Regions from separate parts of the Paenibacillus gansuensis genome, predicted to be linked through region 2. Evidence: riboswitches for the same ligand, from Rfam matches in the RefSeq annotation. Region 2 holds a riboswitch; each other region holds the start of a gene.
What was found. A riboswitch is a leader RNA that binds a small molecule or an ion and turns the genes downstream of it on or off. The one in region 2 is predicted to bind cobalamin.

Region 1: linked by a shared signal. The riboswitch ahead of ACFSUF_RS00500 (ribonucleoside-diphosphate reductase subunit alpha) and the one ahead of metE (5-methyltetrahydropteroyltriglutamate--homocysteine S-methyltransferase) in region 2 are both predicted to bind cobalamin.
Region 3: linked by a shared signal. The riboswitch ahead of ACFSUF_RS24925 (cobalamin-binding protein) and the one ahead of metE (5-methyltetrahydropteroyltriglutamate--homocysteine S-methyltransferase) in region 2 are both predicted to bind cobalamin.

What each region holds. Positions count from the first base shown of each region.
Region 1 covers NZ_JBHUME010000002.1:65,164-70,799, reverse strand. Annotated here, with positions in the region: gene ACFSUF_RS00505 (ribonucleotide-diphosphate reductase subunit beta) at 1-802, opposite strand, end outside; gene ACFSUF_RS00500 (ribonucleoside-diphosphate reductase subunit alpha) at 866-3,091, opposite strand; cobalamin riboswitch at 3,269-3,464, opposite strand; gene ACFSUF_RS00495 (DUF2203 domain-containing protein) at 3,604-4,005, shown strand; gene ACFSUF_RS00490 (copper resistance CopC/CopD family protein) at 4,396-5,636, shown strand, end outside.
Region 2 covers NZ_JBHUME010000002.1:265,817-271,452, forward strand. Annotated here, with positions in the region: gene ACFSUF_RS01455 (amino acid ABC transporter substrate-binding protein) at 31-798, opposite strand; gene metE (5-methyltetrahydropteroyltriglutamate--homocysteine S-methyltransferase) at 976-3,285, opposite strand; cobalamin riboswitch at 3,426-3,632, opposite strand; gene ACFSUF_RS01465 (GerAB/ArcD/ProY family transporter) at 3,821-4,921, shown strand; gene ACFSUF_RS01470 (Ger(x)C family spore germination protein) at 5,157-5,636, opposite strand, start outside.
Region 3 covers NZ_JBHUME010000020.1:65,178-70,813, forward strand. Annotated here, with positions in the region: gene ACFSUF_RS24915 (phytanoyl-CoA dioxygenase family protein) at 1-36, shown strand, start outside; gene ACFSUF_RS24920 (cobyrinate a,c-diamide synthase) at 248-1,636, opposite strand; gene ACFSUF_RS24925 (cobalamin-binding protein) at 1,626-2,444, opposite strand; cobalamin riboswitch at 2,574-2,768, opposite strand; gene ACFSUF_RS24930 (cache domain-containing sensor histidine kinase) at 2,963-4,792, shown strand; gene ACFSUF_RS24935 (response regulator) at 4,785-5,636, shown strand, end outside.

The sequences.
Region 1 (5,636 bases), 200 kb from region 2:
TGTATTGTCCCCACTCGATTTCATGCTCTACCGCTGTCCGCATCATCTCCCGCAGCTCTTCAATGAGCTCATCCGTTACCAGTTCCGGGTTCTCCCGTCTTATTTCCCGGAAAATACCTTGGAACAAAGCCAGATGCGTCAACTCATCCCGCTGAATATACTTGATTTCAGATACCGTACCGAGCATCTTTCCTTGCCGTCCGAGGGCATAGAAAAAGCTGAACCCGCTGTAAAAATAAATGCCCTCCAGGATGTAGTTGGCCATAATTGTCTTGACGAGATTGCGTCCGGACGGGTCCTCGATAAACTGCTCGTACAGGTCGGTGATGAACCTGTTACGGCGTAGCAGATGTTTGTCTTCCCGCCATTCGTTGTAAATCCGGTCTCTAACTTCGGCTGGGCACACACTATCCAGAATATAGGAGTAGCTTTGGCTGTGTACCGCTTCTTGAAATGTCTGCACGGTTAGGCATAAATTAACTTCCGGGGCGGTGATGTATTCGTTGATGTTGGGCAAATTAGCGGTTTGGAGCGAGTCCAGAAAAATCAGGAAAGAGATAATTTTATCATAACTTTGTCTTTCTTCATTGGAAAGATGTTTATAATCCTTTGCATCCTGCGCGAGAGAAATTTCCTCGGGGATCCAAAAGTTGTTCATCATGGTGCGGTACATTTTGGTGGCCCAGTCGTATTTCACATTATTCAGCTCGATCAAATTCGTCGTGTTGCCCCCGATCATACGGCGCTTGCCCCAGTCACGGTCGCCGTCTTCGTTAAACAATTTCTTTTTGGTCAGTTCCATGGTAGTCCTCCTGTGTAGGTGATTAGTTGATAGGTATGGGTACTGCGTTCCATTCTGCCTTCATCATGACGAGCAGCTCACGCAATCCTCTACCTCAAGGCTCTGGTTGCGGCAGTAGTAGACGGTTTTCAAGCCGTGCTCCCAGGCGGCCATATACAGTTCCATGAAGTCCTTGGCGCCAATATCCGGCGTGATGTACAAGTTGAACGATTGCGCCTGGTCAATATGGCGCTGGCGTTTCCCGGCAGCGGCGATGCTCCAGCGCTGGTCGATCCGGTGAGCCTCCTTGTACAGCCAGAACGTGTCCGGCGTCAAGTTCGGCGCCGTTTGCGGAACGACCGCGTTCTTCTTCTCCTCGACGAAGAACTTGTTAAAGATCGGGTCGATGCCCGCCGTTGAGCCGGCGATCAGCGACGTCGATGCTGTCGGAGCAACAGCGAACATCCAAGCGTTGCGCACACCGTAACGCGCAACCTCCGCCTGCAGCTCCCGCCAAGCCTGGGAATCGTAACCGCGTCTTGTGAAATACTCGCCGGTCTGCCACTCGCTGCCTTCAAACACTTCATACGCACCTTTTTCCTTGGCTATCTCCATGGAGGCTTTGATCGCATAGTAGCTGATCCGCTCATACAGCTCGTCCGCCCGCTTCACATGCTCGTCGCTTTCCCAATGGATGCGCTCGTTTACCAGCCATTGGTGATATCCGCTGGTGCCCAGGCCGACAGCACGGTATTTCTTATTTGTGATTTCCGCCTGCGGTACAGGGTAATGGTTCAAGTCGATGACGTTATCCATCATCCGCATTTGGCAGCTGATTACCTTCTCCATGTCCTCGTCTGAATACACCCGGCCCAGATTGAGAGAGGACAGGTTGCAGACGACAAAATCACCAGCTTGTACTTTCGCCGTAATGACACCGTCCTCATGCGTTGTGGAGATGAACTCGGTTGCGCTCATATTCTGGCATATTTCCGTACACAAGTTAGAGCAGTAGATGATGCCCTTATGCTTGTTCGGGTTGGCGCGGTTCACCGTATCCCGGAAGAACAGGAAGGGGGTACCGGTTTCAAAGGCGCCGGCCAGAATCTTTTTCATCAGCTCAATCGCCGGAACCTCATCCCGCGACAATCGGGACTCGTTCACGCAAGCTTCATACTTGGCTTCCCATTCCTCGCCCCAATAATCTTCAATCGAGTACCCCATCACCGTACGCACTTCATGAGGATCAAATAAATACCAGGAGCCGCGCTCCCGCACCCGCTGCATGAACAGATCCGGAATACACACGCCCGGGAATATATCATGGGCCTTCATCCGGTCGTCGCCGTTGTTTGTTTTGACATTCAGGAAATCAAAAATATCCTTATGCCACACATCCAGATACACCGCCGCCGCACCCGAACGGACGCCAAGCTGGTCGACGGCTACCGCGGTATTGTTGAAGTTTTTGACCCAAGGGATCACACCGCCAGCCACGCCCTTAAATCCGCGGATATCGGAGCCCCGGCTGCGCACTTTGCCGATGTAGATGCCCATGCCGCCGCCATGCTTGGAGACTTGCGCAAAACTCTGGTCGGAGTGATAGATTCCCCACAGATTGTCCGGGACCGTGTCTATAAAACAGCTGGACAGCTGATGGAACGGCTTGCGCGCATTGGACAGGGTGGGGGTGGCTACGGTCATCTGAAGCTTGCTCAGCGCATCGTAGAATTTTTTGGCCCAGCCTAAACGGTCGGTCTCCTTCATGGCCAAATGCATGGCTACGCCCATAAACAGCTCCTGCGGCAGCTCCAGCACATCCCCTGTGAAGCTGCGGATCATATAACGGTCGGCAAGCGTTTTCAGCCCGATGTAATTAAACAGGTAATCCCGCTCAGGCACCAGGTATTCGCCCAGTTCGCGGATTTCCTCACGGGAGTAATGTTCCAGTATATATCGTCCATACAAGCCCTTGTCGGCTAGATAAGTGAGCAGAGAATAGAAGTCCCCATAGCCGAAATGCCCGTATTTGCGGTGGATTTGTGCCTCTTTGTAAAGATCGTATACCAGCAGCTTCGCGGCCACGAACTGCCAGTCCGGCTGATCTACCGATGTTTTCTCTACAGCTACTTGGGTTAAAGTACGTTGAATCTCTTTTGTTGAAATATGCTGGCGAAAATGCGGCAGCAGCGCCGTTTCCAGCTCTAGAGGATCGCAGTTTTCGTAGCCTTCGCAGGCAAAATCAATCACTTTTTTCAGCTTGGCGAATACCAATTCTTCCTTTTGACCGTTGCGTTTAACAATTTCCATGAATGCTTAAGCTCCTTTACTAGACGCGGAATTATAGAATACAAAAAGAGCAGAATCCCCGAAAGGATCCTGCCCGTTATTGAACAATGTCAGCTTAGCCCGGCCATGCACGTTTCATCCGAAACGACGCCATCAGCCGTCTATCATTCAAGCACGCTCCTATCTCCCGTAGGTTGTCGTTGTGCGTCAGAACAGGCAGGTCTCCTGGCTCCAGCATCACCGCTTGAACGCGCCTTCCCAGTCTATGAAAGACCAGTGGCAGCTTCCCGTTCAAACTCCGCTGTTACAGTGGCGGGACCGCATCGGCATTGAACCGATTTCCCTATTAAACTTCAGGCTTACGCCTTAAAGTACCTATTCCCACAATATGTAGTTGTCGTTTCCTAAAGATATATCAATATATAGTGCCTGTCAAGATCTGAAAGTTCATATATTCGTAGTTGGTAAAATAGCGCCGGATTTAGTACACTGTTTATATCGATCAACCGATGAGGCGGACGGGAGGTGGCAACGTGGCCAAGAAGTATTTCACACTGCAAGAAGCAAATGACCTGCTGCCCCTGATGAAGGCGGAATTGAAGCAGCTGCAGCAGATTAAGCAGGATTTTGAAGATAAATATGAAGAACTTGAGTTATATAAGAAAGTGTTTGCAGCCAAGCAGGTTTCCGATGATTCAGACTCTTTGTTCACCTTGGAATGCCAAATTGAATTTCTGCAGATTGAAGCGAGAACCCATTTGCAGAATTTTGAGAGGCACGGCGTAGAAGTAAAAGATATTGATATGGGACTTATTGATTTTCCTTCCATCCTAGGCGGCGAAGAAATCCTGCTCTGCTGGAAGCAGGGCGAGGAAAGAATCAGCCATTATCACGGGCTTCACGACGGCTATGCCGGGCGAAAGCGGATTGAATAGAACAAGAGAGCATGGAGACGAAGCTGCAGCCGGGATATAGAAACCGGGGCAGCTTTACGTTTACCCTTTTGAATACGATTTGTTCGTCGGCGGGCGGGGCTTGACATACGCTCGCCGAAGCCACTTTTGATTCTAACGAATCCTACAAGCCCTATTTGGCGAAAAACAGGGTGTTTCCCATTCTAACGAATCGTACCATCGTTATTTCCATGAAAATGCGCCTTTGGGGCAGGAAATGAGCCAAATAAGGTGTGTACGATTCGTTAGAATCCGGAAAGCTCGAGTTGAGCTGAAATAGCGTGTGTACGATTCGTTACACCGGCGGGCCCGGCTTGCCAGTGCACCATAGGTAGGATTACATTAGTTAAATTAGGCAGGAGGCTCATCGAATTGATAGTCAGTACAGGAAAGAAACCGATCAGAATACCCTCCCTATGGACCATAGTGCTTCTGATTGCGGTTATGTTCAGCATGCTCGGATGGGCTGCGCCGGGCACAATCAGCGCCCATGCGGCGCTGACCGGAACCGCGCCGGCAGCGGATGCCCGTTTGGAACAGGCGCCGGCGGAAGTGAAGCTTACGTTCAATGAACCTTTGGAGAGCGAGTTATACAGTATAAGCGTATGGAATGCCCGGGGGAAAGAGATCGGCGGAGGAAAGGCTACGCTCAGTGAGGACCGAAGGGAGCTGACCAAGCCGCTGCCGAAAACGGGTACCGGTGTGTACACGGTTTCCTACCGGGTTATTTCTGCAGATGGCCATCCTGTGGAGGGCGCGTATATATTTACGGTGGGAAATCCGCCGGCATCGGAGGAAGTGCCGCTGTTCCCGATCGAGGGGCATGAGCTGCACGAAGGGAATCATGCAGGGCATCACAACAGCCAAGTTAGCTGGGATATGAGTTTGAGGGAGTATGTTCAGTTCGGGGTACGGATCGCGTATTACGCTGCGCTGCTTATGCTGGCCGGCTGGGTGCTGTGGACGGCATTGCTGCCACGGGGTTCCCAGGAGCTGCAGACATCTATGAAGGACGGGCTGCTGCAGGCGCAGCGTGCACAGCTGCTGTTGCTGCTGTTGTACGTGTTCGTGCACGGGTTGGCTTTGGTGGATACCGGCGGTACGAATCTGTGGCTGAAGCTGCTCACCGGAACAGATGTGGGGCGCTCCTGGCTGATCTCGCTCGTTTGGAGCATGCTGGGGTTTGTGTTGATCGGCCGAAATAAGATCATCGACGCAGTCTGGATGCTTGGCTTGCTTGGCGCGAAAGCGATGACGGGGCATGCGGCGGGTTTTGATCCCAAGGTGTACACGGTCGGCCTGAATTTCCTGCACTTGTTCGGCTCGGCCGTTTGGGTCGGCGGCGTGACGCTGCTTATGCTCCAATGGCGCAAGCTTGGGGAAGTCAAATCACTTTATGTTGCTTCAGTGTCACGCGGAGCGCTTTGGTCCATCGTACTGCTGATCGTTACGGGGATATTGTCTACGCTGGCCTTTTTGCCCAAGATAGAGTATGTGCTGTACACACAATGGGGCGAATTTCTAATCGTCAAAACTGTGCTCGTACTCATCGTCCTGATCATCGGGGCCTATATCCGGGGACGGATGAAACGGAATAAGCCGTTGTCGGAGCT
Region 2 (5,636 bases):
TTCCGGGAAGGAAATCCTGTTCCGCGTACATTATTTCAATACTTTGTCTTCGCCGAACCAGGTCCGGGAAATCTTCGCTGCCGTTCCGTCGGCGTTCAGTTCGTCCAGTGCCTTTTGAAGTTTGTTCAACAGCTCTTCGTTTCCTTTTTTCACGCCGATACCGTACTCTTCCGGTGCTACCGACTCATCCAGCAGGGAGAACGCATCCTTTTCCTTGGACATGTAATACTTGATGACAATCTCGTCAATGACCACCGCTTCGATGCGTCCGATACGCAGATCGCTCAGCGCCAGCACATTGTCCTTATATTCGGTAATTTGCTTCACTTGGTCTTTGAGAGGGCTACCGTTCACTGCATCGGCAGCCGAAGACAGGGATTGCAATCCGATGGTTTTTCCTGTCAGGTCACTCATGCTGCGGATCGGGGAATCTTTCTTAGTGACGATGACCTGAGAGTTTTCCAGATACGGCTTGGTAAACAGCACTTTGCCTTTGCGTTCCTCCGTAATCGTATATCCGTTCCAGATCAAGTCGATCCGACCACTGTTCAATTCAGATTCTTTAGCGCTCCAATCGATAGGAAGAAACTCCGCTTCCACACCCATCTTTTCGGCAGCCGCCTTAGCATAGTCTATATCGAAACCGACAATCTCGTTCTTGTCGTCCCGGAAGCCCATAGGCGCGAACTTATCGTCAATCCCGATCACCAGCTTGCCGCTGTCCTTAGAGCTGGAACAAGCCGCCAGCAGGCTTGCCGATAGAATTAATACAATGAAAATTGCTGTAAAACGCTTCATGAATGACTGTCCCCTTTGTTATCAATGGATAAAATGCTTTAGTACGTTACCACGTTATCAGAATCCCAATATAACATAGAATGTCGGTTTATGTCGACCCATGAAACAGAAAAAGCCTGATAGATTCCGCATCAAAAGCAGCTGCGGAATCTATCAGACTCAAGGCGGATCAAATGATTAGGAGGTTAATACGGCTCTAGCGGCTCTAAACTGGTTAGCAGCTTCTACCATATGTCTCAAAGATTCTACCGTTTCGTGCTTCCCTCTCGTTTTCAGGCCGCAGTCCGGGTTAATCCAGAACAATTCGGGATCCAGCACTTGCAGCGCCCGTTCGATCATGTTGGACATTTCCTCCACGGACGGCACGCGGGGACTGTGAATATCGTATACGCCTAGGCCGATTCCCTGCCCGTAGCGATGTTCCTCAAAACTGGAAACCAATTCGCCGTGGCTGCGGGACGTTTCAATCGAAATCACATCCGCATCCATGTCCCGGATCGCGTCGATCATATCATGAAATTCGCAGTAACACATATGCGTATGGATCTGCGTCGTATCCCGAACGGAGGCTGTCGCTATACGGAACGCGTGCACCGCCCATTGCAGATACCGGTCTTTTTGCGATGCTTTCAGCGGAAGCCCTTCCCTTAAAGCAGGCTCGTCCACCTGGATCATCTCGATACCGGCCTGCTCCAGTGCCTGAACCTCGTTTCGGATGGCGACGGCGATCTGCGAGGCAACCTCGTCCCGGGGAAGATCGTCCCGGACGAACGACCAGTTCAGTATGGTCACCGGGCCGGTCAGCATTCCCTTCACCGGCTTGGCGGTGAGCGACTGGGCGTACACGGTTTCCTCCACGGTCATCGGGCTGCGGAAAGTTACATCCCCATAAATAACGGGCGGTTTCACGCAGCGGGAGCCGTAGGACTGCACCCATCCGTTCGAGGTAAAGACAAATCCCTCCAGCTTTTCACCGAAAAATTCCACCATATCCGTCCGCTCAAATTCCCCGTGCACAAGCACATCCAGGCCGATTTCCTCTTGAATTGCGATCCACTCCCGTATCTGCTCCTGCACGAACAGCCGGTAGCGCTCCTCGCTCCACTCGCCGCTGCGCCATGCTCTTCTAGCATTGCGGATCTCCTGTGTTTGCGGAAAGCTTCCGATCGTCGTCGAAGGAAGGAACGGCAGCATCCATTTCTTCTGCTGGAGCAGTCTGCGTTGGGCAAAAGGCAGCGCTCTGGCCGCATCCTGCTGCTGCGCATCGCGGGATGCTGCGCGTACCTCCTCGTTACGGCGCTCCGGAAGCGTGTTTAATTCCATTAGCGCCACCTTGTTGCTCAGAAGCTGCGCATCTTCTACCGAATTCCATCGGCCTTCGTTCACCAGGCTTGTGAGCAGTACCGTTTCGCTGATTTTCTCGTTGGCAAAGGCAAGCGCATCCAGTACCGCATCCGGCAGCAGCTTCTCTTCACTTGTGCTGACCGGCACGTGCAGCAGGCTGCAGGAGGGCTGGATCCAAAGCCGTTCCTTCGGAACGATTGCCGTAATCTCCGCAAGTACCTTCAGCTTTTGCTCGAGGTCCGCCCGCCAGATGTTGCGCCCGTCGATAAGTCCAACGGCCAGAATTTTGTCCAGTGGGAAACCGGACTTACGGATTTGCTCCAGCTGAACGGCACCGTTGCCGGTGAAGTCCAGCCCGATCCCGGCTACCGGCAGCTTGACCATCTGCTCATAGCGGTCCACCGCATCGAAATACGTTTGCAGCATCAGGTTGACCCCGGGTGCGGCTCCGCGTAAATAACTATAAATCTCGTTCACAAGGGCTCGGTCCTCTTCCGTCAGTTCTGTTACCAAAATCGGCTCATCGATTTGGACCCAAGCTGCTCCTTCCTGCTCCAGCTCCTTCAGAATTACAGCGTACAAGGGCAGCAGCTTACCAATCCATTGGCGGATGTCCTGAGCTGCATACCCTTTGGAAAGCTTAAGGAAGGTAAATAATCCAAGCAGTACGGGTTTGCCTGTGATGCCGAGCTCTTGCTTGGTCTCCCTGAATAATTGTAAAGGCCGGTTCTCCCGGAGACTCGGCTCTGTCCCGCCTAACTCAGGCACAATATAGTGATAGTTCGTGTTGAACCATTTGGTCATCTCGCAGGCTGCGGCTTCCTTGCTGCCTCTAGCCATAGCGAAATACAGTTCGTTTGTGATTTTGCCTCCATCGTCGAGCTTGGCAAACCGCTTGGGCACCAGCCCGAACATCGCCGCCGTGTCCAGCACATGGTCATACAGGGAAAAATCGCCGACCGGAATCAGATCCAATCCTTGCCGCTGCTGGGCAGCCAGATGGCTCAACCGGATCTCCTTCATCCTCTTTTCGAATTCATCCTCATCCGACCGGCCCGACCAAAAGCTCTCCAGCGCCCGCTTCCACTCTCTTTTCAGCCCGATTCTCGGGTATCCTAAACTCGTATTAACGGCTTGACTCATGTTGATGCGCCTCCTGTAAATTCAATTTGTTTGAACGCAAAAAAAGACATTCTTCCCCGATGTCAAAATGGGTAAGAATGCCTTGCTATAGTCCATGCGCAGGCTGCCATCTCAACACCTCCCTATCTCCCGTAGGTTAAGCAGTGTCGTCAGAACAGGCAGGTCTCCTGGCTCCAGTATCCTCATCCTCAGCGCCCTTCCCGGCCGTAAGGCCAGTGGCATTCTTGCTTGCTGAAAACTCCTCTGTTACAGTGGCGGGACCGCGTTGGCATTGCACCAAACTTCCCTATTAAGTTACAGCCGCCTATGTCTAGACATGCCGCAACACCTGTTCCCACATATGCAATTGGGTAATCTACAATATAGTACATCAGATTACTCGGAATTACAAGAAGAAATCTCGATGCTGGAAGAGAATATCCAGAATATCATGTATTTCCAGAGGGGCTCTAGCCACTCCCAGATTGTTTTGCACCGTATACAAGAAACTAAGATGGGAATACTTGGTGAGTATCTGACCAGAAGGAGAACGCGAATGAAGACCACTGAAAAAATATCGGGAATTCAGCTGAGTTTATTAGTTTTTTCCTTTATTGCTCCCACCCTGATTCTTGTCGCACCGAGTCTAATGGAAAAAATAGCCAGACAGGATGCTTGGCTCACGATTTTTCCTGGGGCTTTGATCGCAGCATTAAATGTTTGGATAATGATCATATTATCAAATCGTTATCCGGGACAGACAATTACACAGTATAGTACTCAAATTATAGGCAAATGGCCTGGAAAATTCCTGGGATGTTATTTTCTTTATTACTGGCTTAATTTTGATTTCATTATCCTTAATCAACACATACAGTTTATTAATACCGTTTTTCTCATAAGAACTCCATCTGTCATTGTCAGTCTAACGTTAGCACTCATATGCGGTATAGCAGTCTATATGGGTATCGAAGCCATCGCAAGATGTAATGAGTCTCTCGCCTTACTCATCTTTACTTTGCTCATACCACTTTTGTTCCTCATGCTCGCTGAATCGGATCCGGAGCGGCTCCGTCCTGTCTTAAGTAAGGGAGTCGTTCCCGTCCTTCAGGCGACTGTATTCCCTCTTGCGTACTTAACTCAATTTATTATTTTGGGGTGGCTTCTTCCTTTTTTAAATCAACCGAAGAAGGCAACTACATTTTCGTTTATCTCATTGTTAATCATTTCCGGCCTTTTCTGCATTACTATTTTACCTCTCATCATGATGTTTGGGCCGTTAACAAAAAAATTGGCTTTTCCCGTATTAAGCGTAATTCAGTATATAGGTATAGAAGGAAGCTTTGAACGCTTGGAGGCCTTTGCGGTAGCTATATGGGTTATGGGTTGCTTTATAAAAGTATCAATTACCTTCTTTATTATATGTATAAGCATAGCCCACCTTTTTAACTTGAAAAGTTACAGGAACTTTGTAGTCCCATTAACAATATTATCCGTGATAGGATCTGTTTCCATATTTGTGAATTATTCCACTGAGTTAGCCAGTTATCTAAGAAATACGTATCCCAGTTATGCATTTTTTACACATTTTATATTGCCCCTTTTCCTGCTTATCATTGATACGATAAAGAGGCGATGGAAGAAGTCAGTGCCTTAAATTCATTGCTGCAAAATCATTTTACCGATGTCCTCAAATAAGATTCTCGGAGGAACCGTTGTACTCGGTATATGAACCTGGGCAATCAAGAACGAGCCTAGGACCATACATAATCCCATCAAACAACAATATATTACAGCCGCTTTAAGCTGTTTTGCATTTAGAAAAATCTGAGCTTCATAGATGGTCCATCCCAGTATTAATATAACAAAAGTTACGATATGTACAACGAACATTATTCGGTCTCCTTTTGTTCGAAAGAAGAATGGACCATTCCCGCTCCTCTTATCGAAAGGTTTACTTCAATCGATATCTTTGATTCTGGAAACCGCTTATCCCATTTATTCTTCCAAATATCCCATTGTTCCGGATAATTTTTATATATTTCCCGTCCAAATCCCACGCTATCCGCTTTATATTCCTTCTGGATTTTAATTATAAAATCTTGAACTTGTTTCTTGGCTGCATCTTCTAACGCTTTTTTGATTAGTTTCAAGTTTTGGGGGTCGTTGATATCCAGTTCGGTATTATTCTCGACTAAATTCCCTTGACCTTTCAGTTGGATCTTAAAATGTACTGAATCACGTTGAATCTGCGTAATTATTTTACGATCGAAATGGTTTATAATCATCCCAACCTGCCCCTTACCTTTAGGTAATTTGGCAGTGAAAGGACCGTTCTTCAGCTTGCCTGTCACCCACAACTGCACTAGTGT
Region 3 (5,636 bases), on a different contig from region 2:
GAGAACATCGGCATTCCAGTTGAGCCTGCGAATTAATTTGACACATAAACCGCACTAAAAATAATACGTTCTACGTCCTTGAGGTATCGCCGTGCTGGGCATATTGATTGCCTTCTTCCTGGGAAAGCCTAAGAATGCTGCGCAGAACACCGGCCAGCAGCCTGAGGTAGCAATGGTGATGCATTAATATATCCACACTATTTAGAAAGAGCCGTCCACCCGGGAACCCGGGAAGGACGGCTCTTTGTTATTGTTTATAAATAGAGCGATCTAATTTTAATCTTTCACAAGCTTTTACCCAGCGGTCTGCAAGTTCCGGATGCGAAGCAAAATGAATATGGGTATATCCGGCGACAACATTAGAAGAAAGGTATCCTTCCAACTGGGGATCCAGAAATCCTTTTGTCTCATATGCGGGCCGCCATTCTCCGTCAGGTTCAAAAGTAGAGTAATGATATTCATGCCCTTTAGCCTGATCGGCAGGACCCAACAGGAAATTGCGGTCTCTTCCGCTTATATAGCGATAGCCAAACCCAGAAAGCTTGTCCTGCATTCTTACCCTCCCTGGAATAACACCTGCCATGGGGTAACGTTCACCGTTCAAAGCGATAATTTCCCCAGTCAAATACATAAAGCCGCCGCATTCCCCAAAGGTAAGAACACCGCTGCTTATTGCTTTACGAACCGATTCATGCACCGCTTCTTGTTGGGATAACGCTGCAGCATACTCTTCAGGAAATCCCCCTCCAATGTACAAGCCCTCGATATCATCCGGAACCAGTTCTCCGCGTAAAGGTGAGAAATAAACAATTTCCGCACCATACTGTTCCAACAGCTCCAAATTCTCCGGGTAATAAAAACTGAATGCTTCGTCTTTGGCAACTGCAATTGTAACCTTGCGTTTAGCGGAGGGGCCTGGGAACAGCAAATGTTGGATTTCTATCGGGTTTACCGCCATAACGTTCTCTATTCCTTGCAAATCAAAAGTGTTGGATATCGTGTCTGCCAGCAGCTGAAAGAAGGGTGCTAATTCTCCCCTCTCAATGGAAGGAATAAGACCCAGATGCCGCTCCGGCATGAGTAATGTGCCATCCCTTTCTAAATATCCAAGCGCCGGTATTCCGCATTCTTGCTCGATGGCTGTTTTGATTAACCCATAGTGCCCTGCACCTCCAACCCGATTCGCAATGACACCAGCAATTTGCAATTCCGGATGGAAATGTTGAAACCCTTTTACAATTGCTGCAGCGCTTCTGGCAACGCCTTCGCAATCCACGACCAACAGGACGGGAGTTTCTGTAATCAAGGCAATCTCGGCAGAGCTGCCTTCATTGTTTTGCGGACTTTTCCCGTCAAACAATCCCATGACTCCTTCGATGATGGCTACATCTGCATCTTGGATCGCATTTTTGAAAATTTCCTTTACTGTGTGCGGTTGGCACATCCAGCTGTCCAAGTTCCGCGAACTCCTGCCGGTTACGGCCGAATGGTAAGTTGGATCTATATAGTCCGGACCGCATTTAAACCCTTGCACAGTATAGCCAAGGCGCTGGTAAGCCGCCATTAACCCGATGGTTACTGTTGTTTTGCCCGCCCCGCTCCCGGTTCCCGCTATAAGGATTCTTTTAGTCTGCATAGCGATTCTCCCATTTTGCCGAGTCATAGGCAGGAAAAACTTCCGGGTGCAAAATGGAAGCAAGCTTTTGCAAACCCAGGAAGAGGCGGGGAGACGGCCTGCAATAAAGCGGCTCTTCCATAACATGAATTTGATTCTGCTGCACTGCCTGCAATTTCGAACTGCCGGGACGCTGCCTGACGGTGTCCGGTTTCACCAGATGAGGCTGTATTCCTACCCAAGCGAGCAAGATATAATCCGGATTACGGGTAAGCACATCATCCCAATCCGTTTGTACACTGGCAGCGGTGTGGTCTTCATACACATTTCGTGCACCCGCAAGCTCGCTGATCTCCGTCAGCCAATTAGCTCCCCCTGGTGTGAACACCGGTTTTGGCCACCATTCCCAGTACAAAGTCGGACGGTCAGCTATGGTACTGCTTAACTCCGCATAGAAATCCAATGATTCCTTGTATTTGTGATAGGCAGTTTTTGCACGGACTAACGTATCTGTCGCCTCGCCGATCTGCAACATCGTTTGGCCGATGTCCCCCAGACTGTTGGGGTTCAAAACGATATGCGACAGGCCCCGCTCCTTCAAACCGGCAATGTTCTTTTCCATCCCCGGCACAGAAAGAGATGCAACAACCAGATCAGGACGAAGCGCTTCAAGCGCGTCCATATCAATATCCAAATCCGGGCCAAGTCTTGGAAGACGTTTGGTGTTTTCCGGCCAATCAGAATAGTTATCTACGCCAACCACGCTGTCTGACAAACCTAAGTATTCTAAAAGTTCCGTATTGCTAGGGCATAAGGATGCAATTCTCATAATTTTTGGCTCCTCTACTAATTCTACAACGAAAAAAACCTTTATCTCCCAAAAGGAAATAAAGGTACCGGTTTAGGAAAAAGGCGTTTCTCTTACCTAAATTGGGCCTCTCCTTTCCGCGAAGGATGTTGTTGGCTAAGCTGACAGGCAGGTTTCCTGGCTCTCGGGTTTACGATATACACCTCACCTTCCCATTCCTGGAGGAACAGTGGTTTCACGAGGTTTTCCCCAATTACAGTGGCGGGACCGCGCCGGATTCGCACCGGCTTCCCTTTTAACCTTACAGAAAGAATCCCATAAGGCACCTATCGGCTATGAAACTATGATGTTGTACGTTTCCTACAAGTATTATAGCTTAGGATAGGAAAAATGAAAATTAGACTGGCTCTTTTCTTAGACGGGTCTCGGATACCGGTAACACCGAGTAAGTATTGACTGTGCCTTCTTTTTTAATTGGGGCAGAGCGTTTATACTAAGGAAATGAAATCGCTTTACAGCAGAGAAAGAAGTGGCTTAATGTGAGGTTGAAAGATGTATACCGCAATTATTTTCAAAACAACCTGTTTACCAAAATAATTCTGCTATTCTCCGTGATCATTGTGATTACAACGATTGCGTTCTCCTACTTCACCTATTATTTCCTGTCCCAATCGATCATAAGAACGGAATTGGATAATCAGCAGAAAGCGATGGCCAGCGTAGACGGTTACTTGACGGAGAAGTACGTTGCCGTAAGGACAATGGTGAACGATATTTATACGGATGACGCGCTGGCGGCGGATATCACGTCTTTTTTGCGGCTGCCTTTTCAGGATTATGTAAAAAAGCGTCTCGACCAATATTATGAAGATCAAACTTATATGTCTTCATCGTCCGCCGCCGCACTGAAGTATTTCAAACGAAAAGCGGAGAGCGATCCGGATATTTCGGACTTGATCGTCTACAGCGCTGAGCAGCAGTTTCTATATAGGTATCGTCCGATGACTTTAGCCAAGCTGATTCCCACGAACGCATCCCGGTCGTTTGTTCCGGACATCATGGCTTCGGAGAGCGGCCCCGTCTCGGTACCTAACGTATGGATCCGCAAAGCGATCGAACAATATGATCCGAGGCTGTACTCCATCCGGGTTCCGATCAACGACAAGGTAACGCTGCAGAATACAGGCCAGCTTCAAGTTTACATGAATTCGGACGGTATCCTTAGGTCGCTTGCTCAAGAGAAGGAACTAAAAGGCTCAATCGTTGTACTTGATGCTGCGGGCAATGTAATATTTGATTCCGGGGGGCGGTATTACGGGCAGGTTTATCCTTATAAAGATAAGGTAATGAATGCCGGCGGGACGGTCATGCTCGATAAGGAAGCGTATGTCAATACACTGGCAAAGAACGAGGCGGGCTATACCGTAGTTGCCATTTCGCCGAAGGAAGCGCTGGCCGAAGTGAATACCGGTCTGAAAGAAAAAATAACGGCTATTGCGGCGGTTTGCATCTTGTTTGCGATTCTGCTGCCGACGTTGTTTATCGTGAGCTATGCAAAACGGACGAATCAATTGATCCGTCTCATGAAGAAAGTACAGAGCGGTATTATGAATGAGCGGATCGAGGACCCGAGGGAAGATGAGTTAGGACAAATCGCGCGGAGCTTCGATAACATGCTGGATGAATTGACCCGGTATATCGACAGGGTCTATAAAACCGAAATCAAGCAGAAGCATACGGAGCTGGCGGCGCTGCAAGCCAGGGTCAACCCGCATTTCCTGTACAATACGCTGGAAGTAATTCGAATGCGCGCCGTGTCGCAGGGGGCTTCGGATGTCGGGGAGATGATCTACAGCTTATCGATGCTGTTCAAGAATGTGGTGCAGCGCAAAACGGATTATACCCTCAGTGAAGAAATCGAGGTCTGCCGATTGTATTTGGAGCTGTTCCGGATCCGTTACAAAGAAAGGTTTTCTTACGAGATCGATTGGGACAGGCAGCTTGGCAGTGTCCCGATGATGAAGATGCTGCTTCAGCCTCTTGCCGAGAATTACATCGTGCATGGCCTGCGCACAGACAGGGACGACAATTGGATCTCGATTCATGTTTCAAGGAGGGACGGCAAGATCCTAATGACAGTAGCTGACAACGGGAGAGGCATGAGTCCGGCGAAGCTGGATGCCGTCCGGAAATCATTGGAAACAGAGGAGCAGGACAGCGAGTCGTTCGGGCTCCGCAGCGTACGGGACAGGCTCGTGTTTTTCTATGGCGAGACCTGCACCTTTGACATTCAGAGCGGTCCGGAAGCCGGGACGACGGTCAGCCTGTCTTTTCCGGACGGGAAGGAGGAACAGAACGGAGATGTATAGAGTATTTATTACGGACGATGAACCGTTTATTATAGAAGGCTTGTACGACATTGTAGACTGGTCCGGCATGGGGCTGGAGATCGTAGGCCATGCCGAGAACGGCGAACAGGCGCTGGAACGGATGAGGCCGATGACGGTCGATATCCTGATTACCGATATTTCCATGCCGGAGATGAACGGCCTCGAGCTCATCCGTAAGGCGCGCGTCCTTCATCCTGCGCTGAAAGTCATCGTCTTGAGCGGCTACGACGATTTCCGTTATTTGAAAGAGGCGATGACGCTGGGGATCGAAAATTATCTCCTGAAGCCGATCAATCTGCAGGAGCTTCAGGGGACGCTGGCGGCAACGATCGATAAATTGAACATGCGGAAGGATGAACAGTTTATCCAGGAGCAGAATACCCGGATGCTGCGGGATCATATTATGTACCGCTGGCTGACCGGCCAGATTGCCCAGGCGGAAATGGAGGAAAGAGGCAGGCTGCTCGGCATCCGTTGGGACCACACCCGCCTGCTGGCGGCGATAGTCCGTACCGGTCCGGACGTTCCGGACAGGTTGGAGCTGATCATCCAAGTGCTGGGAGATCAGCAGGACGTCATCCCGTTTTCCAACATGGAAGGGGATACGGTGCTGCTGTTTACGTTCGATGATCCCGACGAAGGGAAGTTAAAGGCCCGGCAGCAGCTGGAGAGGATTATGGAACAGCTGAAGCCGCTGGGTATGGTCCGGGTATCGTTGGGAACAGTGCAGCTGCTTCCGGATGAGGCTCATATCAGCTACCGCAATGCCCAAAAAGCGCTCGAATACTTCATGGTGCATCCCGGGGCCGTCTGGATGGACTAT